2 regions of the Pseudoalteromonas sp. UBA2102 genome follow, and region 2 is predicted to be linked to the other one. Evidence: predicted binding sites of a transcription regulator. Region 2 holds the regulator's gene; the other holds the start of a gene.
What was found. The regulator LexA, encoded in region 2, represses DNA repair genes until DNA is damaged. The targets are predictions, from matches to a motif close to TACTGTATNNNNATACAGTA.
Positions count from the first base shown of each region.

Region 1: uvrD (DNA helicase II) is a predicted target of LexA. The motif match lies at 2,833-2,852, and genes of this name have one in related genera.

Region 1 covers NZ_DCYU01000136.1:3,441-7,707, forward strand. The annotation lists gene B2R65_RS17475 (tRNA(Met) cytidine acetyltransferase TmcA domain-containing protein) at 1-625, opposite strand, end outside; gene uvrD (DNA helicase II) at 603-2,768, opposite strand; gene B2R65_RS17485 (hypothetical protein) at 3,080-3,304, shown strand; gene B2R65_RS17490 (YacL family protein) at 3,419-3,787, shown strand; gene B2R65_RS17495 (peroxiredoxin-like family protein) at 3,916-4,267, opposite strand, start outside.
Region 2 covers NZ_DCYU01000055.1:50,371-54,637, forward strand. The annotation lists gene ctaD (cytochrome c oxidase subunit I) at 1-712, opposite strand, end outside; gene coxB (cytochrome c oxidase subunit II) at 712-1,848, opposite strand; gene lexA (transcriptional repressor LexA) at 2,321-2,938, opposite strand; gene B2R65_RS06950 (PaaI family thioesterase) at 3,116-3,556, shown strand; gene B2R65_RS06955 (hypothetical protein) at 3,567-3,947, opposite strand; gene B2R65_RS06960 (DUF7218 family protein) at 4,179-4,267, shown strand, end outside.

The DNA of each region.
Region 1 (4,267 bases), on a different contig from region 2:
CTAGCGCGGCTGATTTTCCTCGCCCTCTGTCGGCATTAATAATTAAAGGCCTGTTCGCACGTCCTGTGGCCACCTTAGTTATTTGCTCAACGCATTGCTGCTGCGCCTGATACTCAATTTTATTTGTTACATTACTTTTGAGCGGCGGCTGTTTAAAGACAGTGTGTTCATCAAAGTGTATGGCAGGTAGCGTTTGTAAAAGGCGAGAAAAACGTAAATTAAAATAGCTTTGTTGATTACTACACCCATAAGATTGCACGCTTTGCAGCGCAGGGTCTTGCCATGAGGCTAAATGTTGTAAATCAGGCAGTAATAAAAATAAAAGCCCGCCGGCTTTTACGGTGCCGGCTAATGCAGCGAGTTTATCGGGGTAAATGCCACTAAAGCCATCATAAACGGCATGAGGAAACTCTTGCCCAAGTAGTTGATGAGTATGCTCAGGCCAACTTGCATTGGCAAGGCTGCTTGAAAGTAACTTTACATCATCCGAACGGGTTAACGCGCTTAATAGCTCATAGCACCACGTAGGCTGGCCTGTAATTAGCACTAACTGACGATGCTTTGCGCCAGTTAGTTGCTGCGTTAATTGCTCAACACAGTGCTTATACAGCTTGAAGTCGTGCATATGCGGTTACTAACCATTTGCTACCGAGGTCATCAAAGTTTACTTGCACACGCGATTGCGCGCCGCTGCCTTCGTAATTAAGCACAGTGCCAATACCAAATTTAGCGTGTAGTACACGTTGGCCTAAGTTAAAACCACTTTCTTCAAATACAGCATGGCTTACTGATGCGCTAAAACGCCCTGCAGCAGGCGGTCGTGATACCTGTGTTTTAATACGAATTTCTTCTACGCAATCTTCGGGTATTTCACGTAAAAATCGCGATGGGCTATGGTACTTTTCTTGGCCGTATAAACGACGGCTTTCGGCATGGCTTATGTAAAGTTTGTCCATGGCACGGGTCATGCCCACGTAACAAAGGCGGCGTTCTTCTTCTAAGCGCCCTGACTCTTCATTACTTTGCTGCGATGGGAACATGCCTTCTTCAACGCCCACCATAAACACAAGCGGAAACTCTAAGCCCTTAGCAGAGTGAAGAGTCATCATTTGCACAGCGTCTTCGTGTTCATCGGCTTGGCCTTCACCAGATTCAAGCGATGTATAAGCTAAAAAGCCTTGTAGTGGTGAGCTAAACTCTTCTTCTTCGGGGAGTTCATACTGATCGCAGGCACTGATAAGCTCTTCTAAGTTTTCTACGCGAGCTCGGCCTTTTTCGCCTTTTTCAGCTTGATACATAGCCATAAGGCCAGAGGTTTGAATAGCGTATTTGGCTTGCTCTTGCAGTGTAAGGTCGCTAATTTTATCTTCTATGTGCTCTACCAACTCTACAAATTTTGTAACAGCGCTTGCCGCACGACCCGATAAATGTTGTTGTTCAACAATTGCTTTAGCGGCGTACCAAAGAGGCAGAGACTCAGCACGCGCACAGTCGCGTATATGGCTAAGTGTTTTATCGCCAATACCGCGCGCAGGGGTGTTAATTACACGCTCAAATGCGGCGTCGTCTTGGCGGTTTCCTACTAATCGTAAGTACGATAGCGCATCTTTAATTTCTTGACGTTCGAAGAATCGCATACCACCGTAAATACGGTACTTTAAGCCTTCTTGAAGCATGGCTTCTTCGAGTACACGAGATTGTGCGTTACTACGGTATAAAATAGCGGCGTCTTGCAGCGCATTACCAGCATTTAACCAGCTGCGTAGCTTGCTGCTTACAAAGCGGGCTTCGTCTAGCTCGTTAAAGGCGGCATAAATTGATATAGGCTCGCCTTCGTTACCATCGGTCCAAAGGCTTTTACCCATGCGCTCTGAATTATTTTTAATTAGCGCATTAGATGCTTTTAGAATGGTCGCGGTTGAGCGGTAGTTTTGCTCAAGGCGAATAGTTTCGGCGTCAAAATCAGTTAGAAAGCGTTTAATGTTTTCTATTTTAGCGCCACGCCAACCGTAAATACTCTGGTCATCGTCGCCTACAATCATAATGCTTTGTGTATCACCAGCAAGTAGCTTTAGCCATGCGTATTGAATGGTATTGGTATCTTGGAACTCGTCTACCAGCATGTGGGCAAAGCGCTGCTGGTAATGGCGAAGTAGCGTAGGATTATTTTTAAGTACTTCGTAGCTACGTAGCAGTATTTCTGCAAAATCAACTAAACCAGCACGGTCACACGCCTCTTGATAGGCGGCATATACACGTAGCATCATTTGCTCGTTTATATCGTAGGCTTGAATATCTTTAGGGCGCAGGGCTTCATCTTTTTTAGCGCTGATGTACCAGCCAAATTGTTTGGCGGGCCACTTTTTATCATCAATATTCATTGATTTTAATAAGCGCTTGATCATTCTAAGTTGATCGTCAGAGTCTAAAATTTGAAAGGCTTCTGGCAGGTTTGCTTCACGGTGATGAGCGCGCAAAATACGGTGTGATAAACCATGGAATGTACCAATCCACATGCCACCGACAGGGGCTTTTAGGGTTTCTTCAACACGGGTGCGCATTTCTTTAGCGGCTTTATTAGTAAAGGTAACCGCAAAAATACTATAGGCTGATGCTTGCTCAACCTGCATTAACCACGCGATACGATGAACTAAAACACGTGTTTTACCCGAACCAGCACCTGCTAATACCAGCATGTTTTGTAGTGGGGCTGCAACGGCATCGCGTTGTTTGTCATTTAAGCCATCGAGTAATTCAGAAACGTCCATCGTTACGCCTTTTCAATCAATAATGAGGGCAGTATAACAGGTGTTTTTGTTAGGCTAAATAAAATACTGTTTTTATGAACAGCTATTCTAAAAATACTTGTAAAACTAATCCCTTAGTCGCTTTTTTGTACTCTTAAGTAACGATAATTAATAATAAAAATAATCAAATTGACCTATATTTAGTAAAAAATACTAAAGCAGTTATTTAGTAGTAATTTAACTATTTGATTTTTAAGCTTTAATAAATTGGCATAAAGTGTGATAGTAAGTAAATAACTAAAACTTAAAATTAATTAACTACAGAGGTGAGTATGGCTGATCAAGGTTCTGGCGGTAATGTTATTGCAGCGTTGTGTAATATATTTTTTCCTGGTTTAGGGCAATTGGTACAAGGGCGAATTTTAGCCGCTATCTTTTTTGCGCTAGCTATTATAATTAGTTACGCACTTATTTATGTATTAGTAGGCTTTGTACTCGTGCCTATTATTTATTTATGGTCGATTATAGATGCTGCACGTTTTAGATCGCGAAGTTAGCTTTTATGTCGCCTATTTAAATAGCGCCCATTGGCGCTATTTTGCGTTTTAGGGTCGGTGTTTAAGGCTATTTATGGGTATAATTAGTGCATTAGCGTTTTAAAAGTAAAAATTATGGAATATCAATTTATACGTGACCCTATTAGTGGGCTGCGCATTAAAATAAGCAGCGAGCATGCCCTAATTGGCCGCTGGTTAAACGAAGAAATTGGCAAAGAAAAAGTCGCGATGGTACAAGCACTTATTAGCTCGGTAAAAACAAGTTACGAGCCAATAACGTTAAAAGGCCAAGAGATAGACTTAATACTCTCTAAAGACGAAGCCTTATTTGAAGCCCATGCCCTACACCAAGACAGCGAAGATTTAGTCGCCTATCAAGATGATGACTTAATGCTTGAAGAAAATGGCCTAGTGAGTGGTTGTGGCTTTGAAGATTTTATAGATTTAATAGAGTCGTGGGCTGAGTTTACTGGCTCGCGTTAAACGTTTAAAAGGCCAACCTAGTTGGCCTTTTTTGTAATATCAATGGTGTTAAGTTATTAGGCATTTATAGCGCTCTATTTAGCACCCTAGAATGATTAAATATTTAAGTCGATTGGTATAACTACAGATTATTGATTTTCTATTGATTTAACGCCAGCTAATAATAGCTCCTCTGTTAAACGTACTTTGTAATTAGGGTTTGCGTACTGAAAATACACAACGCCGCTTTTATCAATTACAAATACAGCCGGTACAGGTAAGGCGACGTTTACCTTGCCTTGGGCATCAACAAAGTTAACACCGCGCTTATTGCGATAGATAGCGGCTGTTTTATCATCTAAAAAATAAGCTAAACCCAAGGCTTTTGCTAGGGTTAAGCTATCATCTGAAAGCAGTAAATAATTTGGCGAACTTATTTTACTTTGGGCTAGTTTTTCTGGGCTATCTGGCGATACTGCAATAATTTGCGCGTTTAAATTA
Region 2 (4,267 bases):
AAAAGCTGGTTCCAAAGTATTTATCGGTGAGCACCATAGTGACCGCTCCGGCCAATACGGGCATAACAGCAATTAATAAAAATGCGGTTATTAGCCATGTCCAAACAAATAATGGTAGCTTCATCCATGTCATGCCTGGGGCACGTAAATTAACAATGGTCACAATAACGTTTATTGCGCCCATAATTGAGCTAATCCCCATAATGTGCACTGCAAACACAAACATTGCGGTGTTGTCGTTACTGTACGTTGTTGAAAGCGGCGCATAGAACGTCCAGCCAAATGCGGGGCCGCCTCCAGGCATTAATAACGATGCCAATAAAATTAAAAAAGCGAAGGGTAAAATCCAAAAGCTCCAGTTGTTCATTCTGGGCAGTGCCATATCTGGCGCGCCAATCATAAGCGGTACCATCCAGTTAGCAAGTCCCGTAAAGGCTGGCATTACAGCACCAAACACCATAATTAAACCGTGTACTGTGGTCATTTGGTTAAAAAAGTGTGGGTCTACCAATTGTAATCCTGGCTGAAATAACTCAGCCCGAATAACCATGGCCATTGCACCACCAATTAAAAACATAGTCAGCGAAAAAATTAAGTACATGCTGCCAATATCTTTATGGTTTGTTGTGTATAACCAACGTTTAAAACCTTTGGCTGGGTGATGGCCGTGGTGAGCGTTATTGGCGTTAGGTTGTTCTACTATGCTACTCATTAGTTCGCCTCCGCATCAAGTGCTGCCTGAATTTCACTAGGTTGGATGACATCACCCGTTTCATTACCCCACGCATTACGTTTATAGGTAATTACCGCTGCAAGTTGTTTAATTGAGAGCTGCTTTGCAAATGCCTGCATTGCAGTTCCTGGGCGGCCATGAATCACTACATCAATGTGATCTTTTATATCACCCAAAACAATGGGGCTGCCTTTTAACGCAGGAAATACGCCCGGTAAACCCATACCAGTAGGTTGATGACACGCAGCGCAACTTGCCATATACACTTGCTCACCTAGTGTCATTAGCTCTTCTTTAGGAATTGTTGTCTCAAGCAATGCTGCATCAGCAAGTGCGGCTTTTTGCTTAGCTTGCTTAGCATCTGCAAGCCATGCGTTAAAGTCCTCTTGCGATTTAGCTTCAACCACCACGGGCATAAAACCATGATCTTTACCGCACAGCTCTGCACACTGTCCCCGGTAAATACCTTCTTCGTTAATGTTGGTCCACGTTTCGTTGATAAACCCCGGGTTGGCATCTTTTTTAACGGCAAAATCGGGGACCCACCAAGAGTGAATAACATCATCAGAGGTCATTAAAAAACGCACCTTTTGATTAATTGGCAGTACTAAAGGTTTATCAACCTCAAGTAAGTAATTAGGGTTTTTATTAGCAAGGTTGGCTATTTCGTCTTGAGGGGTAGATAAAATAGAGTAAAACTCTACGTCTTCGCCCATATATTCATAATGCCACTTCCACTGTGACCCTGTAATTTTAATGGTTAAGTCGGCCTTACTGGCATCTTCCATCGCAATGAGGGTTTTAGTGGCAGGGATTGCCATGGCAATTAAAATAACAAACGGAATGGCAGTCCAAAGAATTTCTACTTTGGTACTTTCATGAAATTGGGCAGGAACTGCCCCTTTAGATTTACGGTGATGAATCAGTGCCCAAAACATTATTGCGAACACTATCACCCCAATCACACAACATATTAAAAATATGGTCATGTGTAGCTGATATACATTATTACTTATATCGGTTACGCCCTTGCGCATATTGTATTGGCTATTAGCCAGCACTTGCTGCGGGAACATAATCAACACAAGCCACAAGGTAGAGGTCAGTTTACCCATGTGACGGCTCCTTTGATGCTATTGCGAATGCAAAGCGAAGAGGCATACGGCTTAAACGCCAATTCGTTATTTTTATTTTTTAACCAATCTTATTTTTGATTGGTATCGCTAGGACAACAAAAGGTTTGTGTATATTGTGTGTTCTCATAACTAAAAAGCTGTGAGTTATTGTTAGTCCAGCACATTAATGATTAGCTAAAAAACGTACAACAAGCAAGTTTTAGTATAAAAAACAATCAAGTGATATTTTAGTATTGACTAAATGACGGCGTATTAAATTGTTATTTAACAGCCAAGATACGAGCAAAATTAAGGGATGTAACACGCTTAGGAAGATAAAAGTATGAGTGAAAAAAAGTTTACAGCCTAAATAATTTTAGGGCGTTTTGAGACGGTGGAAGGTTTGTTTTTAAAACAAAAATGCACACTAAAAAGTGCGCATTTATAAATATTAATTAAAAATAGTTAAAAATTACATCCAATCGGCATTTCTTATTACGCCAACGGCTAACCCTTCAATATTAAACGATTCGTTTTCAAGGTCTACTTCAATTGGCGTAAACTCTTCGTTTTCGGCGTGTAATAATACTTTTCGGCCTGCTTTTTCTAGGCGTTTTACGGTTACGTCTTCATCTACTCGTGCAACCACAACTTGGCCGTTTTCTGCTGTTTGAGTACGGTGTACGGCAAGCAAGTCACCATCCATAATACCTATATCTTTCATACTCATGCCGTTAACACGCAGTAAAAAGTCGGCGGCTGGTTTAAACATGAGTGGGTCTATTTTACAGTGACTCTCAACATGTTCTTGCGCCAAAATAGGCGAACCCGCTGCAACTCTACCTATTAATGGCAGACCTAGTTGCTCTGGCTCTTCTTCTTCAACCAATTGAATACCACGGCTTGCGCCTGGTTTCATTTTAATAACACCTTTTTTGGCAAGCGCTTTTAAGTGCTCTTCTGCAGCATTGGCACTTTTAAAACCGAGTGTTTGCGCAATTTCGGCACGTGTAGGAGGCATACCAGTGTCTTTAATAAAAACTTTTATTAGTTCGAGTATTTGAGCTTGGCGTTTAGTTAATGGTCGCATACAACTGGTTTTCCATACAGTACATTTAACTGTGAGTATATACAGTTAAATAAAAATCGCAAATTTAAATTGTGCTTTAAAATAGCTAAATACACCGCGCCTGGATAAATTTTAGGTAATTGCAGACGTTCAGTATTTAAAATGCTATAAATTTGCTTTCAATATAAAGGAGTAATTATGAGTATTTGGCATCAACCCATCACATTAGAGCTTTGCAAACAGTTAGATGAGGGAATAAACGGCCAAGGCACGCTGATGAAAACCATGGGCATAGAAATAACCGAAATAGGAGATGATTACCTAGTGGCTACCATGCCTGCTATTCCTGAGCATCATAATCCTATTGGTATGGTACATGGTGGCGCAAATGTGGTACTTGCTGAAACCGTAGCAAGCTACGCCGCTAACTTTGTAGTGGACTTTACAAAATTTTATTGTGTTGGACAGGAAATTAGCGCCAGCCACTTAAAGGCCTCTCGAAATGGCACTTTAACCGCCGTTACTCGTGCATTTCATATTGGTAAGCGCAGTTCTGTATGGGAAATAAAAATAACCAATAGCCGCGGCGAGCTTTGCTGCGTATCAAAAATGACCGCAGCGGTTGTCGAGCGCAAATAGTTAACTATGGCTACTTTTCGATAGGGTAAATCGTTATTTCCATACCAGCGCCAATGGCAGATATACGTAGTAGTGTATCTGCATGTAGAGCTTGGTTAAAACACTTAGGTGACGTGCCCGACTCAAAGCCTATATCAAACGTTCTGCGCGAACAGCTTAGCCACTGCTTAAGCGCATTACGTGAACACGACTCTATTAATTCACATAAGTGGTTGATTGCTTTGTCTGGCGTGGTTATATCACCTGAGGCTTCAATACGCGCCAATTGACGATATTCGTCTTTGTCATAATGCAAAACCATCGCGTTTTTCTTTAAGTCTGCCACTAGGGCGCTAATATCTTGTTTAGACTCAAGCTCTAGATCTACATTTAAAAATTGAATTTCCGACATTGTCTGCTTTTTACCCTCTTATAGTTTCATCGCAAACTTTAACGCAGTTTTACTTTTATACCAAATCAACTAAGCGCTAAACATGGCTTTATTAATAGAAAATACCTGTTTAAACGCCATTGGCATCTAATTTGCCTTATAAAACGGGTTAGGCTAGTTACGCTTAATTTTACCGTTTATGTATGAAAGTTATACACACACTGCGTAATTAAACGCTTCAGGAGGACAATTATGGTAGATCATGGCCCGCAAATTAAAAACGACGATCAATACGATGCGCTTCGAGATGAAGGCATGAGCAAACAAAAAGCTGCGCGCAT